Regions from separate parts of the Exiguobacterium sp. R-17 genome, predicted to be linked through region 1. Evidence: predicted binding sites of a transcription regulator. Region 1 holds the regulator's gene; each other region holds the start of a gene.
The links. Region 1 encodes Rex, which represses fermentation and respiration genes when NADH is low (regulators of the CRP and FNR family bind a similar motif). Its sites were predicted from a motif close to TTGTGAAATATTTCACAA; they were not measured.
Positions count from the first base shown of each region.

Region 2: a site for Rex is predicted at 3,351-3,368, ahead of ACN9MT_RS03130 (cytochrome C oxidase subunit II). Genes of this name have one in related genera too.
Region 3: a site for Rex is predicted at 5,265-5,282, ahead of pflB (formate C-acetyltransferase). Genes of this name have one in related genera too.

Region 1 is NZ_CP184372.1:2,751,872-2,759,274, forward strand. Features, by position in the region: gene tatC (twin-arginine translocase subunit TatC) at 6-785, opposite strand; gene ACN9MT_RS14385 (twin-arginine translocase TatA/TatE family subunit) at 793-990, opposite strand; gene ACN9MT_RS14390 (redox-sensing transcriptional repressor Rex) at 990-1,649, opposite strand; gene ACN9MT_RS14395 (ATP-binding cassette domain-containing protein) at 1,817-3,718, shown strand; gene ACN9MT_RS14400 (hypothetical protein) at 3,718-4,140, shown strand; gene ACN9MT_RS14405 (flavin reductase family protein) at 4,286-4,879, opposite strand; gene ACN9MT_RS14410 (DoxX family protein) at 4,899-5,297, opposite strand; gene ACN9MT_RS14415 (winged helix-turn-helix transcriptional regulator) at 5,481-5,801, shown strand; gene ACN9MT_RS14420 (flavodoxin) at 5,908-6,363, shown strand; gene ACN9MT_RS14425 (haloacid dehalogenase type II) at 6,433-7,092, shown strand; gene ACN9MT_RS14430 (hypothetical protein) at 7,139-7,403, opposite strand, start outside.
Region 2 is NZ_CP184372.1:592,988-600,390, reverse strand. Features, by position in the region: gene ACN9MT_RS03150 (sensor histidine kinase) at 1-273, shown strand, start outside; gene ACN9MT_RS03145 (LuxR C-terminal-related transcriptional regulator) at 270-899, shown strand; gene ACN9MT_RS03140 (b(o/a)3-type cytochrome-c oxidase subunit 1) at 999-2,690, opposite strand; gene ACN9MT_RS03135 (cytochrome c oxidase subunit II) at 2,692-3,162, opposite strand; gene ACN9MT_RS03130 (cytochrome C oxidase subunit II) at 3,175-3,288, opposite strand; gene ACN9MT_RS03125 (Crp/Fnr family transcriptional regulator) at 3,521-4,228, opposite strand; gene ACN9MT_RS03120 (CDP-glycerol glycerophosphotransferase family protein) at 4,391-5,545, opposite strand; gene tagD (glycerol-3-phosphate cytidylyltransferase) at 5,598-5,987, opposite strand; gene ACN9MT_RS03110 (CDP-glycerol glycerophosphotransferase family protein) at 6,004-7,170, opposite strand; gene ACN9MT_RS03105 (aldehyde dehydrogenase) at 7,233-7,403, opposite strand, start outside.
Region 3 is NZ_CP184372.1:604,161-611,563, forward strand. Features, by position in the region: gene rsgA (ribosome small subunit-dependent GTPase A) at 1-127, shown strand, start outside; gene abc-f (ribosomal protection-like ABC-F family protein) at 200-1,900, opposite strand; gene pflA (pyruvate formate-lyase-activating protein) at 2,175-2,894, opposite strand; gene pflB (formate C-acetyltransferase) at 2,929-5,178, opposite strand; gene ACN9MT_RS03190 (hypothetical protein) at 5,518-5,946, shown strand; gene ACN9MT_RS03195 (DEAD/DEAH box helicase) at 5,975-7,147, shown strand; gene ACN9MT_RS03200 (hypothetical protein) at 7,144-7,403, shown strand, end outside.

The DNA.
Region 1 (7,403 bases):
ACGATTCATTTATTCAATTCACGCATCAAATCCGCCTGTCGTTCAAGCTCTGCCTGTTGCTCGAGGATCAAGACCTTTTTATACGTCCGCGCAGAAATCAAGATACTGATTTCATAGAGAACGAACAACGGCACTGAGATCATCAAGTGTGACGTCACGTCCGGCGGTGCGATCAATGCCGCAACGACGAACAGCGCGAAATACGCATATTTCCGATTCTTTCGCATGAAATATGGCGTCACAAGACCAAGACGTGTCAGGAACATCGTCACGACCGGCAATTGGAAGAGAAGACCAAACGGCATCGTCAACCGGATCAAGAAACTGAAGTAGTTTTCGACCCCGATGACTTGCTCGATCCCCAATTCTTTCCCGAGATCCGTTGAGACTTCAAGCAAGAAAGGAAGCAACCAGAAATACGAGAAGGCTACACCAGCCAAAAATAGAAAGAAGATGACTGGAATATATGTCAGTGTTGCTTTTTGTTCCTTTTCATAAAGCCCTGGTCGGACGAATGCCCACAGTTGATACATCCAGAACGGTGACGCTAAAATCAGCGCGATGATGAACGCAAGATTCAAATACAACATTAAAGGATCGGCGACGTTGAAGGCATTTAATCCGATACCGAGCTCTTTTAAGTCTGCTTGCAGAAAACGGACGAGCGGTCGGACGAGCGGAAATGCGACAGCGAACAGGACGACGACAATGAGGAGCGACCAGACAATCCGCTTACGCAGTTCGTCTAGGTGCGACGTCATGCTTTGTTCTTGATCAACCGTCATGATTCAATCACTTCTCTTTCGGTTCGTCCTTTTTATCGTCGTCCATGATGCCGTTCGTGGCATTTTTGAACTCTTTCAATGTTTGACCGGCAGCACGACCGAATTCCGGTAACTTCTTCGGTCCGAAGATGATCAACGCGACGACAGCAATTAATCCGATACTCGCAGGTCCGATACCTAACGTGAGCGGGATAAGGTTTTCCATTATGATTTCACTCCTTCAGCTGATTGCGAATAATGCTTCATGAAATAAACTAACGACTGCAACTCGATCGATAAATCGATGTGATGAACCCGAACGCTCGCTGGCACGTTCAACCGTGCAGGCGTGAAGTTCAGAATGCCTGTCACACCATACTCGACTAACTCATCCGCTACTGACTGTGCGAACTGGGATGGAACCGTCAAGATGGCGACATCGACCTGATTCGCTTCGATTTGTTCTTTCATGTCCGAAACATGATAGATTGGAACGTCATGCGTCGTTGTTCCGACCTTCTCTTCGTCCGCATCAAACGCAACGACTATCCGAGTACTATTATTCTTTAAAAAGTTATAATTTGCAAACGCTGTTCCGAGATGACCGACCCCGATTAAGGCGACATTCGTCACCTCATCTTGATTCAAGGTTTTCCGGAAAAACGTTAAGAGATGTTGAACGTTATATCCATACCCCTTCTTCCCTAGTGCCCCAAAGTAGGAAAAGTCGCGACGAATCGTTGCTGAATCAACCTTCACCGCCTCGCTTAACTCAGCAGAAGAGACGCGGAGCTTACCTGAATTGTATAAACTTTGGATGAAACGATAATATAGCGGCAACCGTTTTGCTGTCGCTTGTGGAATTTTTGTGTCTGGTCCATTCATCCTGCAGTTCCCCCTTCGGCCACATCCATCGTGGCACCCAAATCTTTGCAAAAAGCTTTCTACTCTCCTTGATTGTAAACCACTTCACATAGAGTCACAAATAATATATTCCGCAGGACCTCGCGCTTTTGTTCGTGATAGACTAAAGGGTGGAAGGATGGATGGAAATGATACTCTTACAAGTCAACCAACTCTCGAAATCATTCGGCGTCGAGCCGATTTTAGAAAATATCAAATTGGAAGTACAAGAGCGCGACCGGATTGCGCTCGTCGGTCGCAATGGTGCCGGTAAATCAACCTTGCTCAAAATCATCGCTGGTGAACTCAGTCATGACTCGGGCGATATCATGAAAGGTAAAGATGTCAAAATCGGCTATCTCGCGCAAGACAGTGGTCTCGAATCGAATGAGACGATCTGGAACGAGATGCTGACCGTCTTTGAACATCTGCAAGAACAAGAACGGACACTGCGCCGGATGGAAATCGAGATGGGCATGGAGCACATCTTGAACGACCCGGTCGCTTACGATCGACTTCTGAAGACGTACGATCAAGCACAACATGACTTCTCAGAAGCAGGTGGTTATCAGTTTGAAGCGAATATCCGCTCCGTCCTGCACGGCATGCGCTTTTATCCAGACGATTACTCACGCCGGATCCAGACATTGTCCGGGGGTCAACGGACACGGCTCGCCTTAGCGAAGATGCTCCTGCAAGCACCAGAGCTTCTCATTCTCGATGAGCCGACAAACCACCTGGATATCGATACGCTTGCTTGGCTTGAAAGTTACCTCGGTGGTTATCGTGGTGCCGTTCTGATCGTCTCGCACGATCGGTACTTCCTCGATCAAGTCGTCAATGTCGTCTATGAGCTCTCTCGTAATGTCTGTCGTAAGTTCACGGGGAACTATACGAAGTACCTCGAGCAAAAAGCGGCATTGTACGATCAAGAAATGAAACAGTTCGAACAGCAGCAAGAAGAAATCGCAAAGATGCAGGACTTCATTCAACGAAACATCGCTCGGGCGACGACGACAAAGCGTGCTCAAAGCGTTCGAAAACGGCTCGAGAAGGTCGACCGGCTCGATCGACCAGATGGAGATGAACGCAGTACGGTCCTCTCCTTCCCAATCGAAAAACAGAGCGGGAATGACGTTCTTCAAGTCAATCAATTGGCAATCGGTTACGAAGAAGCTGTCTCAAAAGACATCACGTTCCGCTTGCAACGCGGCGAATCACTGGCACTCGTCGGACCGAACGGAATCGGGAAGTCGACGCTCTTAAAAGTCCTCGTCGGTCGTTTACGTCCTCTCTTCGGTGATTTCCGTTTCGGCACCGGCGTCTCGATCGGGTATTACGATCAAGAGCAAGCGGAACTCAATGACCGGAACCGTGTCATCGATGAGATTTGGAACGAATGGCCACTGATGCGCGAACAAGAAGTCCGTTCTGTGCTCGGACAATTCCTGTTCAGCGGCGACGATGTCTTCAAAATCGTTCATGAATTGTCTGGTGGCGAACGCGGACGTCTCGCGCTCGCAAAACTGAAACTCCGGAAGACGAACGTCCTCATCCTTGACGAGCCAACGAACCACTTGGATCTTGATTCGAAGATGGTCCTTGAGAACGCCCTCGTCGACTATGAAGGTACGCTACTCTTCGTCTCCCATGACCGCTACTTCATCGATCGGATCGCGACACGCGTCATCGAGATGAGTGAAGCTGGTGTGACAGAATACCTCGGCGATTATTCGTACTACACAGAGAAGAAGGCCGAACAAGAAGAAATCGCTCGCCTTGAAGCCGAAGAGGCAAAAGCGGCAAAAGTCACAGCATCGAAGACGATCGACAAAGAAGCACAGAAAGAAGAAAAAAAACGCCGTCAGCAAATCGAACAACTCGAACAAGATATTGAACGGCTCGAACAGCGTTCAGCGGAAATCGAACAGTTGCTTTGCGAACCGGAAGTCTTTAATGATATTCCAAAAGCGACAGCGTTATCTGCGGAACGGGACCAGATCGATGTCGATCTACTCGAATTGATGGAACGATGGGAGAACCAACACTGATGCGGACGAAAAGCTTTTTCATTAACTTGATTCAAGGACTGCTATCCGGCATCCTTTATTTCGTACCAATGTATGCGGACTACGTGTCGACCTTCATCCGGCCGGATGCCTTTAATGCTGCGCTTCCTTTGTTTCTCCTGATTTCTTGTATGATTGGTCTCGTCATCCAGACATGGAGCGGTCTTTTCGTCAGTTTACTCTCGGGATTATGCTGTACGCTCCTGACGACACAACTATTCGTCGAACTCAGTGATCCATTGATCATATCCTATTATGGTAGCGTCACTCCATTGACCGCCTTTTTGATCAGTTGTGTCGGGGTTTGGGCGCTGGCAATCATTTTTTATTTGCTCGATGGTTATCAGTATAGTAAACGTCACGGTCTCGAAGGTTCTTCGAACGAAATCGATTCACAACCTTGAAGTCCGATCGATGAACTAGATGCGCGATATGAAAAAAGGAGTGGAGATTCCGGTAGCTAGACCGGTCTCTCCACTCCTTTTTATTTGAATCGAAACGTTCGTCGTCAACATGGATCGTACAGTGAATCAAGCATTCACACTACTATCATTTTGTCGGTCGGGCAATCGTAAACGTCTTCCCGATCGTCGCATAATCATTCCCTGCTAAACGAGCGACAGCCTTCAATCCTGCTGCGTCAATCCGGAACGACTCTACGAGTTCATCCGCGACGTGATAGCGCAGTACTTCCCCGATCAAAAGATCGGCACCTTCTAGCTCGACATGTTGCGTTAAGCGCATCTCGAACCGGATTTTCGCTTCCGCGATTCCGGGCACGTCGATTGCGTCGCTATCGACGAGCGTTAAATCCGTCCGTTCGAGTTCACTTTCACCGTAAGCGAGTGGCGCAGCCGTCTCATTGACAGCGTCGACGATTTCTTCACTGACGATATGGATGACATAGCTTTGTTTTGCTAGGATATTACGTGCCGTATCCTTTTGTCCCTGATCCGTCCGTTGTACGGCAATCACCAGTTGTGGCGGACTACTTGATGCGACTGTAAAGAAGGAAAAGGGGGCGGCGTTGACCGTCCCGTCTTCCCCTAGCGTCGTCACGAAGGCAATCGGACGCGGAATGATGCTTCCGATCAGTAATTTATAATTGTCTTTTGCGCTAAGCGTTGATGCCTCGAACTTCATGAATGACCCACCTTTTTCCTCACCCGATGAGTGCAGCGAGTGAATAGTCTCCAGCACCAATCATCGCCACTCCAAGGGCGATAACGATCAATGCCATGTTGTATTCGTACCCGTTCTGCGTCACCCAGTAACCATTCGCACCGTGTACTTTAACGATCGCGACAAGCATCGAACCGATGATGAGGATTGCAGCGATCCAGAGGAATACACCGCCTGAAAACAATAATCCACCGATTAATTCAGCAAGACCCGCTGTAATTGCGAGTGCTTTCCCTGGCTTCATGCCGATTGATTCGAACCAACCGCCTGTTCCAGCGATGCCGTGTCCACCAAACCAACCAAATAATTTTTGTGTACCGTGTGCAGCAAATGTTAAACCGATGATTAAACGAATGATTAAAAGTCCTGTATCCATCATTTCTCTTTTCTCCTTTTACCTAATGTTTTTAAGTTACTTTAAGTAACTCGATAAACAGACTATATCTTATCACTTACTAAAAGTAAATAGATTTGTTTTAGTTCTTTTTGTTACATTAAGTAAAATGATTCGATTTTTTTAGCAGAAGCGGGTATACTACAACTATAGAAAGGATGAGTGCTGATGGAAGAAGTCGCAATCCAAACGGCTCTTTGTCCCAAAGTCGAACATGCCTTTGAAATCTTAGGTAAGAAATGGACAGGTCTGATTTTACGTCACTTGTTGACGAAGACATGTCGTTTCAATGAGATTCAAGATGCCATCCCCGAATTATCAGGTCGCATGCTCACGGAACGTATGAAGGAGCTCGAAGCGGAAGGCATCGTCATCCGGACTGTCATTCCCGATCGTCCGATTAAGATTCAATACAGTTTGACCGACAAAGGGCGTCAACTCGAACCGGTCATTCGTTCCATTGAGGAATGGGCCGAACTACAAGACTAATGTATGAAAAAGCATCTTCTTCGGAAGGTGTTTTTTTATATGATCTTTTGACATTGATAATCATTATCAATTAAAGTAAGGAAGTACAGCGAAAGGAGGAACATGCATGCAGATTGCAATTGGATTCGTCAGCATGTCCGGTAATACGGAAGATATCGTCTCAATCATTCAACGTGAGCTCGAGCAACACGATGTCAACGTAACGATTACAGAACTGGATCAATTCGTCGGGGAGGATCTATCACGTTTTGATGGTCTATTACTCGGCTCATATACATGGGGAGACGGTGATTTACCGTATGAAGCAGAAGATTTCATCGAGGAGCTACGGGAACAATTTTTAGACGGGATACCGGCTGCTGCTTTTGGCTCGGGTGATCTTGATTATCCGAAGTACTGCGCAGCCGTTGATTTGATTGAAGACGCATTAAAAGAAGCTGGGGCGACCATCGTCACGGATGGCTTGAAGATTGAGTTTGATCCGAACACACCGGAGAAACAAGCCGCTTGTCGCGCGTTCGCACAGACGTTTCATCGCTTTTTGCAGCAGGTGCATTCATAAGTATCGTTTGAATCCGTCATGTAAGGGAATTCTTAAAACAGACTCTATGAAAGTGAGATGAATGTTTTTATGACGATTCAAGCACTCGTCTTTGACGTCTACGGTACATTATTCGATGTCCATTCCGTCAAAGAGCAAGCAGAGGAGCTGTATCCGGGACACGGAGAAGCGATCAGTAAACGCTGGCGAGAGAAACAACTGGAGTACTCTTTCCTCCGACAATTAAACGGACAATATGTGCCGTTCAGCCAAGTGACACAAGATGCCCTCCGCTATACGTTACTCGAACTGAAGCTCCATGTGACCGAGGAACAAATCACGACTTTAATGGAGACATACCTGACACTTGATGTGTATCCAGAAGTTAGCTCTGTTCTCGAGACGATGGCGCATAAGCGTTTGGTCGTCTTCTCGAATGGTTCCCATGATATGCTCGATCCGTTGATCGAACAGTCAGGTTTAGCCGATCGGTTCGAACATCTCGTCAGTGTTGATGACATCAAACACTATAAACCAGCACCTGCTTCTTATATGCATGCGTTGAACACACTCGGTTTAAAACGCGAGGAGATCCTCTTCATGTCCTCAAACGGTTGGGACATCACCGGGGCAAAGAGTTTCGGCTTCAAAACGGCATGGATCAATCGAAACGGACTTCCGGTCGAAGAATTAAATCTTGATCCGGATCGCATCTATGATGACTTGACCGGTATCACTGAATGGCAATGAACGAACAACAGCGGACTCCTTTTTAGGAATCCGCTGTTTTAATGGATTAGTAATTGGAAAGACGTGAGTAGCCCTTCTTGAATAGATCGAGTTTCAGCCCGCCCTCTTTTTCGATGAAAAAGAGGTATTCGTTTTGATCCGTGTCTTTATAAAAGACCTTAAATAACGTCACAGTCCGTTTTTTATTGTTTTCAACAGCTGTCACCTCGTGCTTCGAGATCACTTCTGCTTGGACTTGTTCCGCATCCATCTTTTGAATCATCGGTTCGAATGACTTCTTCTCTTGATCCGTCACTGGTGTTCCGGGAGCA
Region 2 (7,403 bases), 840 kb from region 1:
ATCGTTCAAGAAGGATTAACGAATGCCTTACGTCACGCGAAAGCGTCCCATATGGATATCGAGCTCCGAGAATTCAACGAAACAATTATCCTGAGCATGAATGATGATGGTGTTGGATTTGTTGTTGATGAAAAAAAACTTGCCTCTTATGGCATCAATTCGATGCGAGAACGAACGGCTGAGATGGGTGGAACGATTCGTCTCGTCAGTGTTCCTGGACAAGGAACCCAAATCGAAGTAAAACTTAGAAAAGATCGGATGGTGCAAGTATGATACGCGTATTATTAGTAGATGACCACGAGATGGTCCGGGCCGGTGTGTCTGCTTTCCTTTCCACACAACCAGACATCGAGGTCGTCGCTGAAGCTTCGGATGGTCAAGTGGGAGCCTTGCTGGCGCTCGAACACCGACCGGATGTCATCTTGATGGATTTAGTGATGGAGCCAGTTGATGGCGTCGAAGGAACCCGGTTGATCCGCAAAGACTGGCCGGAAGCAAAAATTCTCGTCGTGACGAGTTTTCTTGATGACGAGAAAGTCTATCCTGTCATTGAAGCGGGTGCGATGAGTTACGTTTTAAAGACAGCTAGCGCCTTTGACATCGCAGAAGCGATTCGCAAGACAGCAAACGGTCAATCCGTCATGGCAGCACAAGTGACCGGTAAAATGATGGAACGTCTTCGTCGTCCTACGACACACTTACATGATGATTTAACGGAACGTGAGCAGGAAGTTCTTCAATTGATGGCTCGTGGTATGGCGAACCAAGAGATTGCGGACGAATTATTCATTTCCTTAAAAACCGTCAAAACACATGTCTCGAACATCTTATCAAAACTAGATGTCGTAGACCGTACACAAGCTGTCGTCTATGCCTTCAAGCATAATCTCGTCAAATAAGATTTAGCCCTTCATTACTTATTCTTTAAGCGCATGCCAAAAACCCCGAATCGTCTCTTAGTCAGAGACCGTTCGGGGTTTTGATGTTGTACGAAACGATTACCAAAGCTTCCATCCCGGAGCGCCTGGAGGGGCGTTTTCAATCATATGCCAAATCGGTACTGTGTACGCAAACGCAATCAAAGCGAACGTTACAAAAATCCATAGCTTCCAATTTTCAAAGAAGAGTGGCGTTGCCATCGCCTCTTCTTCCGTTTCAGCAATCGGAAATTCTTCCGTTCCTTTTGGTGTACGAAATGCAAGTTGGAACATCGCATACAAGAACAATAGAATCGAGATGAATAAAATCGTCCCACCAATTGCCATGGCGACATGATATGGAATCCAGTCAGCGACGATCGAATCTTTGAAGTAGGCGGCAGGACCCGTCCGTCGTGGATTACCGAGTAGACCTGAGATATGCATTGCTGTCGACATGAAGAGCATTCCGATCGTCCAGGCAGCCGTTTGAATAAGCCCAAGACGATTCATTGCCGCTGTTAACGTTCGACCACGTAAGAGCGGGACAAGCCAGTAAGCCGTTCCAAAGAACGTCAATGCCACAGCGGCACCGACCGTGATATGAAAGTGTCCTGTGACCCATAACGTATTGTGAACGATGATGTTTAGTTGATGGGATGCGTTGATGACACCACCTGCACCTGCAGGAATGAAGAACAACATCCCGATGAACGGTGCAAGAAAACGTACATCGCGATACGGCATTTTTTTCACCCAACCAAATACCCCGGTCGCCCCTTTCCGACGACCCGCCAACTCAAAAGTCGCAAACATCGAGAAGGCTGTCATCAATGATGGAATGATGACGAGGAACGTTAAGACGACTTGGACATACTTCCAAAAAGCAGAAATCCCCGGCTCTAACAATTGATGGTGAAAACCAACCGGGAACGAAAAGAGGAGGAACAATAAAAATGACATACGTGCTAACGCGTCAGAAAAAACCTTTCCACCAACGATTTTCGGGATGACTGTATACCAGACGATGTAGGCAGGTAACAACCAGAAATAGACGAGTGGATGACCAAAGTACCAAAATAGCGTCCGGGATAGCTCGATTCCGACCTTATCCGTCCAACCAAGGGATAAGGGAAGGAGCTGAAAAAGAATCGTCGCTGCTACTCCGAGTGTCGCAACCACCCATAATAAGGCAGTCATAATACTCATGTATGCTTGAAGTGGTGGATGAACGCCAGGGTGTTCCCGTTTATAATCAGCATACATACGGAACATGGCACCAGAAGCAATCCACGTTCCGACGACGAAGATGACGAGTCCAATATAAAATACTGGATGTGCCTTGAGTGGTGCATAGAATGTATAGAGGACGGAAGCTTCTCCTGCAAGTACCATCCATGTGACGAGGATGACACCAAGGATCATGAACCAGAATCCAACCCACCCGAGACGTCGAGGAAAGTCTTCGAAACGTCCAAAGGATTGACCTAAAAATGAAAACAGTAATCCAAATATGAATAATGTCGTAAAGACGATCGCAAGCATTAACCCGTGGGCAGTGAGAAGCTCATAGTAGCCGACTCCAGCAATTTCTGGAATGACACCTGTCCGCACCATCGTTTGCAACAATCCACATAAACCACCAATCAATAAGGCAACGAGCGAAAAACTAACATGTGCGAAAGCGAGCTTCGCTTCCTTAATTCCGATGACGGTAGCAGGCAGACCACGCTCCATCTCGAACTGTCTTAATTTTTTTGAAATGGCATTCATCTTATTCCACCACCTTGATTTTGGTTGCCATCATATGATGACCCGATCCACAGTATTCATTACAGACGACCAAATACTCGCCAGCTTCCTTGAATGTATATTCAATGGAATTGATATGACCAGGAACGACCATCATATTGACATTCGTCTTGACAATTTCAAAGCCATGGACGACATCTTTTGATGTCACCAAAAAATCAACCGTTGCCCCTTTGGGAATGACCATATCTTTTGGTGTGAATTGGAACGCTTGTGCGACGATGATCGCTTCGTATCGGTCGTCATCGATTTTTTTTAGTCCTGGCTTGTCGAATGGTTTCGTTTGATCAACTTTCGTCGGATCAATCAATGTTGCATCGGATGGCGGTTGATTTCCGGATGCAAAAGCGGATACGCCGATGATGGTTAAAAAGACGCCAAGCATCACTGCTCCAAAAATCAGCCAGATTTTTTCTAGACGATGAATATGCATTGTGACTCCCCCTTACCGTGATAAGAATAATAGAAAGATTGAGCTCCACATCCCAATGATGATACCTGCTACGATCAGGACGGCAATAAATGTTCCTTTGAGGTTTGATTCTGATTTTTGGTCCATGGTGATTACTCCTCTCCTGCTTTGAACTTGTCTTTATTGTAAGAATTCAGCAAGTTCGGAAACTGTGATATATATCACTTCAAATGTGAAGAATCCGCACTTTTCTTTCTAAAAACACACAAAAAGTTCACATCTGAACAAGAGAAGGAGGCACGACTCATCTACAAAAAAAACAATCCATACATGAGACAGAAAATTCTGCTTCACGTTTGAATTGTTTGTACACTATCTATTAAATTCGACAAACACCTGCTGGGCATCCTTCACAATGACACAGATCACGCAGATATTGTGCATCATGAATGATGATTTCTTTTGGCGTCATCGAAATGACACCTTCTTTTTTCCACTGGGAGAACATCCGATTGACCGTTTCACGCGGTGCGCCAATCAATTGACCAAACTCCCCATCGGATGGACGTTTTGCAAGACGGTAGGTTTCTCCTACTTGTTCCCCTTCCATCGCGATGAGACGAAGTAACGTCGAAGCTAATGCACCCGGTTTTCCGAACAATAGCAAGTCGCGCAATTTAGTCTCCGTTTGTTTCCGCATCAATGCTTGCCACCGCATGATCTCAAGCGCAAAAGTACCATCCTTTCTCATGAGTTCCTCTAATTTTTCTTTTGAGAGGAAACCGATGATACTATCCTCCATCGTCTCGATACTGTATGAACTCGGAAAAGCTTCTCCTACATCAAATTCACCAAATAGATCCCCTTTGAAATATAAGAACATGAGTAATGGACTGCCTTTTTTCGTCAACTTCGATAGTTTGACGCCTCCTTGTTTCACATAAAACAACTTGTCGTTCATTTCCCCTTCCCAACAAACGATGGAATCCTTTTTGAACGTCGTTTCCGTCATGAAGCTCTCTAGTAACGTTCTTGTCTCAGGTGATAAGATGAACGTATTTGCTTCAGTCGTTCCACAAGTCAGCATATCCATTTCTCCTCTCCTTTTCTTCTGCTTTTAGTATAGAACATCACAGTTCAAAAGAATGGATTTTCAAAAGATTGTCAAACTTTGTTCAATGTTTCACATTATTTTTGAAAAGTATCTGACGACCGCTTTCTAAAACTAAAGCAATCGTCAGATATAGTATCACATACCTGTTCCGTAATAATGATGAACGATTCGTTCAACTGCTTGACCTGGTGGGTGATCATACCAACTTGTTTGGAATTCCTGCATGTGCTGACGGCACTCTTCAAGTATCGCGTCAGACACGATCCACTCCATCAATTGCGCCATCTGCTCCGTCTGTCGCACCGGTAATGGTTTCGGATACTGATCGACAAGTCCTGGTAGTTGTCGATATGTATCGATGTCCGGTGTGTATAAGAACGTTGGAATCTCAAGAAGACAGCTTTCAAATGGAATCGATGAATAGTCGGTCACCAGAACATCCGTGATGAGCAAATAATCATTGATCTGATACGTGTCATCCACAAGATGTATATGGGCGGAACGATAGGTCGAAAGCGCTCGGATCGTCGGATGTAACTTAACAAGAATCGTCCAGCCTGTTTTAGCCAGTTGTTCAAATTGTTGAATCGTGTGATCTTCCGTTCCTTTATATTCGCGGTAAGTCGGGGCATACAATAGAATCCGGCGGTCGGGTTTTACATAACGTTCTTTTAAATCAAGCGCCCGATGTTCCCGCTGAACCTCATCATACCAATAATCCGTCCGCGGCATGCCGAACGGTTTAAAATGAGATCGTTTTAAATCATGCGGTGCCATGAATTGTGTCGCACAACGCATCCCCGGCACGATGAAATCACCATATTCCTGATAGACACGTCGGAACCGATTTCGTATCCGTTCCGATACGAACAGGCTTTTCGAAGAAGTTAGTCCAAACTGCTTTAACGTTCCGCCGGCATGCCATAGCTGGATACGTCGTGTTCCACGTCGCGTTTTAGCAACACTGAATTCCGCAACATAATTATCGACGAAAACCGTCCGGGAGGTCGCAAGTAAATATGCGAGTCTGACGAACCGTAATCGACGAAAGCGAAGCATTCGGTCTGACTTCCATAAATCCGGCTGCTTCATGAAATGGTGATCATATACAAGATACCGTTTCTCATTTGGCAATTCCTGCGCCAAGCGATCATTAACAGGTTTTGCGTTATCCCCGTATGTCATCCAAAATAAAGTGACGGGGCGAAGCGGTAACAACCGAAAGACACCATAACAAATACGAAACAACAATAAATAGACCCATACGATTCCTTCTCTAACCACTTTCATCCTGCCCTTCTACGAAGAAAGACCGCACGTCGTCGTGTGGTCTCCTCTTCAATCACTTCGAAGCTAATTCCGATTTAATCTGACTCGTAGAAATACCCTCAGTTCGGCTAAGGTAAACGACTTCACAATGCTCTTTTAAGAAGTCGAACTCGCCTTTCCAATCATCACCCATGACGAAGAGGTCGACGTTATGCTTCTTCACATCTTCTACTTTTTGATCCCAGCTGTTTTCCGGAATGACTTCATCCACATAACGGATAGCTTCAAGAATCATCTTCCGATTCTCGAAATTATGGTAGGACTGCTTATGTTTCAAACGATTGAATTCGTCCGTTGAAATCGCAACGATAAGATAGTCTCCCATCGCTTTTGCGCGTTTTAAGATGTTGATATGACCCCAGTGTAATAAATCAAATGTTCCGTACGTAATAACCTTCTTCATGATTCTGCTCTCCCTTTTATCCGTGAATTCTCTTTATGATCGTCTTCATTGCCCGTTCTGAAGCCTGTCCATCATCCCATTGACAATACGTCTCTTGGAACGCTCGAAATGCTGATGCATACCGTGTGTGCCAATCATCTAACTGGTCCAGCTCTTCAAACAGTGCCGTTTCAGTCGACAACAATGGTCCCGGTGCCTCCTGCTCAAAATCGAAGTAAAACCCACGCAATTGATCTCGATAATGTTCTAAATCATACGTATAGAATAAAATCGGACGAGATAAGTGCGCAAAATCAAACATGACAGAAGAATAATCCGTGATCAAGGCGTCCGATGCCAGATAAAGCTCCGCGATATCCGGGTAGTCCGATGTATTTCGAACGGATGGAGCAGTGACGTCGAGACGACTTCCAACTAAATAGTGCATTCGGACAAGCAGAACGTATTCATCCCCAAATCGCTTTTCAAATTCATTTAGCGAAAAAGGCAGCTCAAATGAATATTTCCCTTGACCTTCGAATGCATTATCTCGCCAAGTTGGTGCATACAATAAGACTTTTTTTGAATGATCAATATCATAGTGGCGATATACTGCTTCTTTGATTTTAGCATGTCGCGCCTCTTGATAAAATATATCATTTCGAGGATACCCAATTTCTAGCATCTCACCTTCAAATGCAAATGCCCGTCTAAATATTGAACTGGAATAGGCATTGGGTGAAACTAAGCTAGACCATTTTGCTGCTTCCTGCTTAAATCCTTGTTTATATCGTGCGGTTGTCGTATTCGCCATTTGGACATCATCCATATCAAGCGCTAGTTTCTTGAGCGGTGTGCCATGCCAAGTTTGGAGATAAAACGTTTTTTCCGGTTTGATCAACCAACCCGGTAACCGACTGTTTGATACCCAGACCCGTGACGTCGCAAGTAAATAAATCCAGCGGAACGTCAACCGATCTACTGTCTTGACATTTGGTGGAAATGCAACACCTCGTTGCTTGCTGAAAATCAACTCACACTCCGGATGCATCGCGCGCATCAATTCGTAAATGGCACGCGGACTGTCACTATATTGTTTTCCGAGAAAACTCTCGAAAAGAATTCGCTTACGTTTTTGTGGCAACCATGTAAAGACTCTCATGACGGTACGAAGACCGCGTTCAATCAAGCCTGTTCGTTTCATCCACTGTTTTACTTGATCTTTCAAGTGAAGAGCTCCTTCTTAAGTCAATTAATCACAGCTCATCATAACAAAAAGCGCATCCATTTGGAATTGCTATTTGTTCGCATGTAGCGGAACGGTAAATCAAATGCCGTCGTATTTTTGACGATTCCTTTCCGATGACTGAACGTCTCGAAACTATATTTGCCATGATATCCACCCATTCCACTCGCTCCGACTCCACCAAATGGTAA
Region 3 (7,403 bases), 850 kb from region 1:
AAAACGAGAAATCGCCTATGCGGAACGCAAGCAAAACGTGGCGTTGCAGGCGGCGGAGAAAGAAAAGTGGAAAAAAATCCACAAGCAGGCCCAAGCGCATACGAAAGTGAAGTATCAAAAGCGATAATACGATTGATATATGAAAAGCATCTGCAACGGAAAAAGGAGTCTCTTTTTCTATGCAGATGCTTTTTTCTCGTTATTCTTTTGAAAGTGATTCATTTGTTTCTGTATGGAACGGCACGTTACCCGTCAAAGCATCAAGACGATGTAGATCGGATTGAATCGCTTCAGGGTCACTTCGGCGCGCGTTTCGTACCGTGGCCGTTCCGACCGGATGATCGTTGAATCCAGTCGTTAAATCAAACGTCCGATTCGACAGCCGATCGGTAAAATAACGATCGTGAGAGACGAAGAGGAGCTCACCAGGGAAAACATCGAGGGCGGCTTCGATTTGTTCACGAGTCGCAAGATCCAAATAGTTCGTCGGTTCATCGAGAATAAGCAAGTGAGCACCAGAAAAGTACAGGCGTAAGAAAGCGATCCGACATTTCTCACCCATACTGGCGTCGGAAATCGACCGGTAGACATCATCACGACGGAATAAAAAACAGGCGAGCAACGTCCGGGCGTCCGTCTCACTCATCGTGCCGTACTCAAGTAATGCCTCTAACAATGTACCTGATGTCGGTAAGTGGGAAAGGGCTTGTGAAAAATAGCCGGTCTTCAATCGAGGATGACGGATTATGTTCCCTTGATGAGGAGCATATTCACCCTCGATGAGACGCAGTAAGGTCGTTTTCCCGCTTCCATTCGGTCCGATGACAGCAATTCGGTCACCACGTTCTACCGTAAACGAAACGTCGTTTAGGATCGGTTTCGTCTCATGCATGAATGAGACACGTTCGAACGAAATCAGTCGTTTCGCACGAATCGCTTCATGTTCGAATGCGACGTGAACAGTCGGTGCAACTTGTGGTTTTTGTACACGATCCTCGAGTAGACGCTCGAGTTGCTGCTCTTTTGCCTTTACCTTCGTCGCATGTTTAGCAGCCTTCTTTTTCGCATACGGATCGCGTTCACTCGCTTGATTCGAGGCTTTTTGATGCCATTGCCGGTATCCTTGAATCATGCGTGTCAGCTCTTTACGGGTGCGTTCTTGTTTTTCGTACGCTCGTTGTTGCGACAGAGCTTGATGTTCCTTTTGTTCTTTATAGGACTGATAGTTTCCGCTGTATCGCGTTGCCCCTGATTCGGATAATTCAATGACGGCATCAGCCGTTGCGTCGATGAAGAATCGTTCGTGTGAGACATAGAGAATCGAGGTCCGTGACATGTTGACCCATTCCGTGAGCCACTCGAGTGTCTCTTGATCCAGATGATTCGTCGGTTCATCGAGAATGATGAAATCAGGTCGTGATAGAAGCAGACAGGCAAGTTGGAGGCGCGTCTGTTCACCACCGCTTAAACTGGATGCTTTGTGTGTCCAGAGTGCTTCCTCTAATTTGACTTCTTTTAAGACGCGTGCTGCATCTGCTTCCAGCGAGAAGGCGTCCTGATCGATTGCTTGTTGATAAATCGTCAAGTCACCATTCATGGCATTAGCGCGAAGTTGATAACGAACCTCATCCGCTCGTTCGACGACATCAAGAACGGTGTGATCGCCCGCCACAAAGTGTTGTGATAGTAGACCGAGTTTTTTGTAATGACGCTTGATCGAACCGTCAGTCGGTTGAAGTTGATCAGCGATCAAGTGTAACAGTGTCGTTTTTCCGATGCCGTTCGGACCAATCAAAGCGACATGTTCGCCAGTATGAATATGAAAAGAGACGTCCGAGAAAAGACGTCGTTCGTCGTAATCCATTGATAGGTGTTGGATCGTAAGTGTTTCAGTAGGCATAAAAGCAGCTCCTTTAGTGTTCATTTCCGATAAGATGAAATGAAAAACACACCATCCGAAGCGAGCGGATGGTGTGCCGGAGTGTAACTCAAAGAAGGCGATGACCAGAGGATGGTCACACCGAAAAAGAGCAGACTCGTAGCGTCAGACATCCGCAACTGCATTGCGAAAGAGATGATTTCATTCATCAAGCGACGTGTACGAGTGATTGCTTCATTTCGGTGTTGTACCTCCTGTTCATAATCTATGATGTCATTGTAACAAATTGGAAACGTTAACACAAGTACGATTCAAGTAGGGTTTGCGCAGCATCCGTTTCTTCTCGTGAAGGGGGAAGCACATCAGTTAACGGATAAGCAAGACCAAGGTTTTCCCACTTATAGACTCCAAGTTGATGATACGGCAGTACCTCGACGCGCTCGACGTTTCCGAGCGTCCGGATGAACTCGCCGGTCTGACGGAGGAAATGTTCCGACATCGTGATACCTGGAACTAGGACGTGGCGAATCCAGACGGGAATGTTTCGCTCGGCTAGGCGTTTTGCAAAGGCGAGTGTATTGGCGTTACTCCGTCCAGTCAAGACGCGACAAGCAGCATCGTCGATATGCTTGATATCGAGCAGAACCAGATCCGTCGCATCGAGGATCGCGTCGATGTTTTTCGGGACGACGGATCCCGCGGTATCGATGACCGTGTGCAGTCCATGGCGTTTTGCCTCTGTTAAAGCAGCCTCCAAGAATTCTGGCTGAGCGAGCGGTTCACCTCCAGAGAAGGTGATTCCGCCACCCGTTGCTTCGAAAAAGGATCGATAGCTGATCGCTTCTTTTACTACTTCGTCTGCTGAGACACGCCGTCCGCAACCGAACTCCCATGTATCCACGTTATGACAGTATTGACACCGTAGTGGACATCCTTGCGTAAAGACGATGAATCGAATGCCAGGACCATCGACTGTTCCACATGATTCAACGGAATGGATCGTACCATAGGTCATCCTGCTCACTTCCTTTCACATACTACACATCATTTTAGAGAGAACCGTGGAACGTACGATTGATGACATCAATCTGTTGTTCACGCGTCAGTTTAATGAAGTTGACGGCATAACCGGATACCCGAATCGTTAACTGCGGATATTGTTCCGGATGCTCCATGGCATCAAGTAACGTCTCACGGTCAAAGACGTTGACATTCAAATGATGTCCTTTTGAAGTCGTACCGCCCATATATCCGTCAAGTAATCCGACCGTATTTCGAATACGTGTGGCTTCATCCTTACCAAGTGCTTTTGGCACGATCGAGAACGTGTAGGAGATACCATCGAGCGCATGTTCATATGGTAATTTTCCGACAGACGTCAAGGCGGCGACAGCACCACGGGTATCACGTCCATGCATCGGGTTAGCACCCGGTGCGAATGGTTCACCCGCACGGCGTCCGTCGGGTGTATTTCCTGTCTTTTTACCGTAGACGACGTTTGAAGTGATCGTCAGGACAGACTGTGTCGGGAGCGCATTGCGATACGTTGGATGTTTACGGATTTTCTCCATGAACAGCGTCACGAGATCAACCGCCATCTGATCGACCCGTTCATCGTTATTCCCGAACTTTGGAAACTCGCCTTCGATCTTGAAATCAACTGCAACCCCATCCGCATCTCGGATTGGACGAACTGTCGCATAACGGATGGCGGATAGACTATCAGCGACGACTGATAAACCAGCGATACCGCATGCCATCGTCCGTAAGATTTCCGGATCATGTAAAGCCATTTCAATCCGTTCGTAGCTGTACTTATCATGCATGTAGTGGATGACATTCAGTGTGTTGACGTACAGTTCCGCGAGCCAATCGAGTTGACGATCATAAGCCGCCATGACCGTCTCGTAATCGAGTACTTCATCGAGCATCAATGGTGTAGCTGGGGCGACTTGGATTTTGAGCTTCTCGTCCATTCCGCCATTGATTGTATAAAGTAATGCTTTTGCAAGGTTTGCTCGAGCACCGAAGAACTGCATCTGTTTCCCGATCCGCATCGCGGAGACACAACAAGCGATGCCGTAATCATCTCCATAAACCGGTAACATCAAATCATCGTTTTCATATTGAATCGAGCTTGAAACGATCGACATCTTCGCACAGAATTCCTTGAATCCGCGTGGAAGCTGAATAGACCAGAGAACGGTTAGATTCGGTTCCGGTGCCGGACCAAGTGTCGAGAGCGTGTGTAAGAAGCGGAATGAACTTTTCGTGACGTTTGATCGTCCATCTTCACTCATTCCACCGATTGATTCCGTTACCCATGTCGGATCACCTGAGAACAGATCGTTGTAGTCTGGTGTCCGTAAGAACTTAACGATCCGAAGCTTCATGACGAAATGATCGACGAGTTCTTGTGCAGTCTCTTCCGTCAAGCGACCAGCCGCAAGATCACGTTCGACATAAATATCAAGGAACGTCGAGACGCGACCAAGTGACATGGCTGCCCCGTTTTGCTCCTTGATGGCAGCAAGATAAGCAAGGTAGACCCACTGGAATGCTTCTTGTGCTGTTTCTGCAGGGCGGGAGAGATCGAAACCATAGCGAGTTCCAAGCTCGGTCAGTTCCGTTAATGCACGCAACTGTTCATTCATCTCTTCGCGATCACGAATCATTGATTCAGATAAGAATCCACCACGTGCCTTTAAATCCTGCTTACGTTCTTCGATCAAGCGTGCCGTTCCGTACAAGGCGACGCGACGATAGTCGCCGATAATCCGTCCGCGTCCATAGGCGTCCGGTAATCCTGTGATGATACCGGCTTTACGTGCGGCACGCATCTCTGGGGTATAGGCATCGAAAACGCCCTGGTTATGTGTCTTTCGGTACTCGCTGAAGGTTTTCGTGACGGTCTCGTCTGCTTCAAAACCATACGCAGCTAAGGCATCATTCACCATCCGAATCCCGCCGTTTGGATGAATCGAACGTTTAAACGGCTCGTCTGTCTGTAAACCGACGATTTTTTCGAGTGAGCGATTCAGATATCCTGCATCATGCGAGAGGATCGTTGATGGTGTCTTGGCATCGACGGCAAACACACCACCACGTTGTCGTTCTTCATTTGTCAGCTGTAGAATTTGTTGCCAGAGCCGTTCCGTCGCTTGCGTCGGACCGACTAAAAAGTGATCATCTCCTGTATATTCCGTGCGGTTGAGTCGAATGAAATCTGCGACATCGATCGCTTTTACCCATTCACCAGACGTAAAGTTTGCCCAGGCACTTGTTTTTTCTAATAACATGGATACCACTCCTTTAAAATTGAGCTAATGATCAGTTCCTTATGTGAATAGTGTAACAAAAGGAGGTAGAGATTCCCTTTACGTTCATGTGAATATTTTAACAAGTGATTAAACGTTGATATGACGGGCTTTCTTTATTTCTGTACTTATGAAAGAGTGAAGATTAAAAAACAGGTGAAGCCTGGTAAATCAAGATTTTCGCGAAACTGTATGGGCTGATTTGAAAAAGATCCACTAGCACAGTTGAAACTGTGAGGAATGTCACGTTACGGTATCTTGTGTTTTTACGACGTATCGTTGACAATGAAAAAGGGAATATAGAACGTGGAGGTGTGCCAAATGGAGTATGTGTCATTAACACAACAAGGAGATTATCAGTCGGGAGACTGGGTCTCACTGAAAATCGGATCGGAAGGTTCGACGCGAACTGGGATGATCACAGAATTTGAAGGTGATGGATTCTGGATTCGGTTTGAAGATGATTTTGATTATGAAGACTTTATCGGCTATGATGAATCGTACTGGATTGCGCTTGTTCGCCGTCCCGTGGACGTAAAAGCGACGTATGCCAGTCTTGCCGTGTATCCGGCACTCGCTGCAGAATTACAGGATCGTGTCATCCAAGGCTTCGAGATTTTAGAGGAAGAAGCTGGTGAAGGAGAAGTCCGGTTCCACATCCGATTGCTCGACGCAGGAAATGAATATACACAGACATTACGGGGATACCGTGATGCATCAGGAGATCATGTCGAATACGTAACGGCATGATGGAATTAAGAGAGTAGGAGAAATCGTTATGAACTTTACAAAACCATTTTTACAGGAAGCATGGGAACGGGCACGCTTTACAGAGTTGATGCCTGTTCAAGAACAAGCGATTCCGTTGTTGCGCGAAGGAAAAGATGTCCTAGCTGAAGCGCCGACAGGTACAGGGAAGACGCTTGCTTATGTCATTCCAGCTTTAGAAAAGATTGAAGTGGAAGAGCCACACGTGCAAGTCGTCATCACGGCACCAACACGGGAACTCGTCATGCAAATTCATCAAGTCATTCAATTATTTGCTCAAGGAAGTGGTATCAAATCCGGTGCATTCATTGGTGGTGTTGAATTAAAGCGACAATATGAACGATTGAAGAAAAAGCCGCAAATCATCGTCGGAACACCGGGACGTCTCGTCGAGTTGATTGATTCGAAGAAGCTGAAGATGCATAAGGTGAAATTGATCGTTTTAGATGAAGCGGATCAAATTTATGAAAGTGGCATGAGTGACTCGGCGACGCGAATCGCAAATAGTGCGCTACGCGATCGACAACTGGCATTTGTCTCAGCGACATTGCCGGAACGGACAGCAGAATGGGGACGGACGCTTGCGAATGATCCTGAGACGATTCGTGTTGAGCGTGCCGTCAGCACACAAGTGACATTCGGTTATTTGGAGACTTCACGTCGTCAGAAACCGGAATTGTTACGTCGTCTGGCGAACATGCAAGGATCAAAAGTGCTGACATTCATCAACAATCGCTCATTCCTTGGACCATTGAATGGCGAGTTGAGTAAATTCTCACTGAAATACCGGATTTTAGACGCTGAAAAAGGAAAACGAGAGCGGATGGAGACCTTGCGTTCTTATAAAAAGGGAGAGTTTCCTTTACTCGTCACGACAGGTCTTGCGGCGCGTGGGCTTGATATCGAAGCGGTCACACACGTCGTCCATTACGATTTACCGGAGTCGCTTGACGATTTCGTACACCGTTCAGGTCGGACGGGACGCGGAAACGCAAATGGGATGGTACTTGCACTTGTCACGGATCAAGATTTAAAACACTTAAAAACACTTGCAAAGCAAATGGGCGTCGAGATGGAGCCAATGGAAATTTACCGCGGAGAAGTCATTCCGAAACGTGAATTCACAGCTCCTCAGACGATTAAGCGACCGGCTACTCCTCACCGGAAAGGGCGATCGAAATGAAGAACGATCGAAAAGTAATTCCATTTCCGACGACGGTTTCTGAAGCGGAAATGAATGCAGCCTTGAAAAAAATGTATCAGGAAGCAGCAACAGCACGCAGTACGGACTGGGTCGCTTTCATTGAAGAGATTGCGACAGAAGGACGTTGGTATTTAAAAGATGCTGAATTGTTCCGGGACTTATTCGTTGACTGGGCGATCTTCTATGAAACGGATGATCAAGGAAAAACACCGCACGGTCGTTTTCTCGAGCAGAT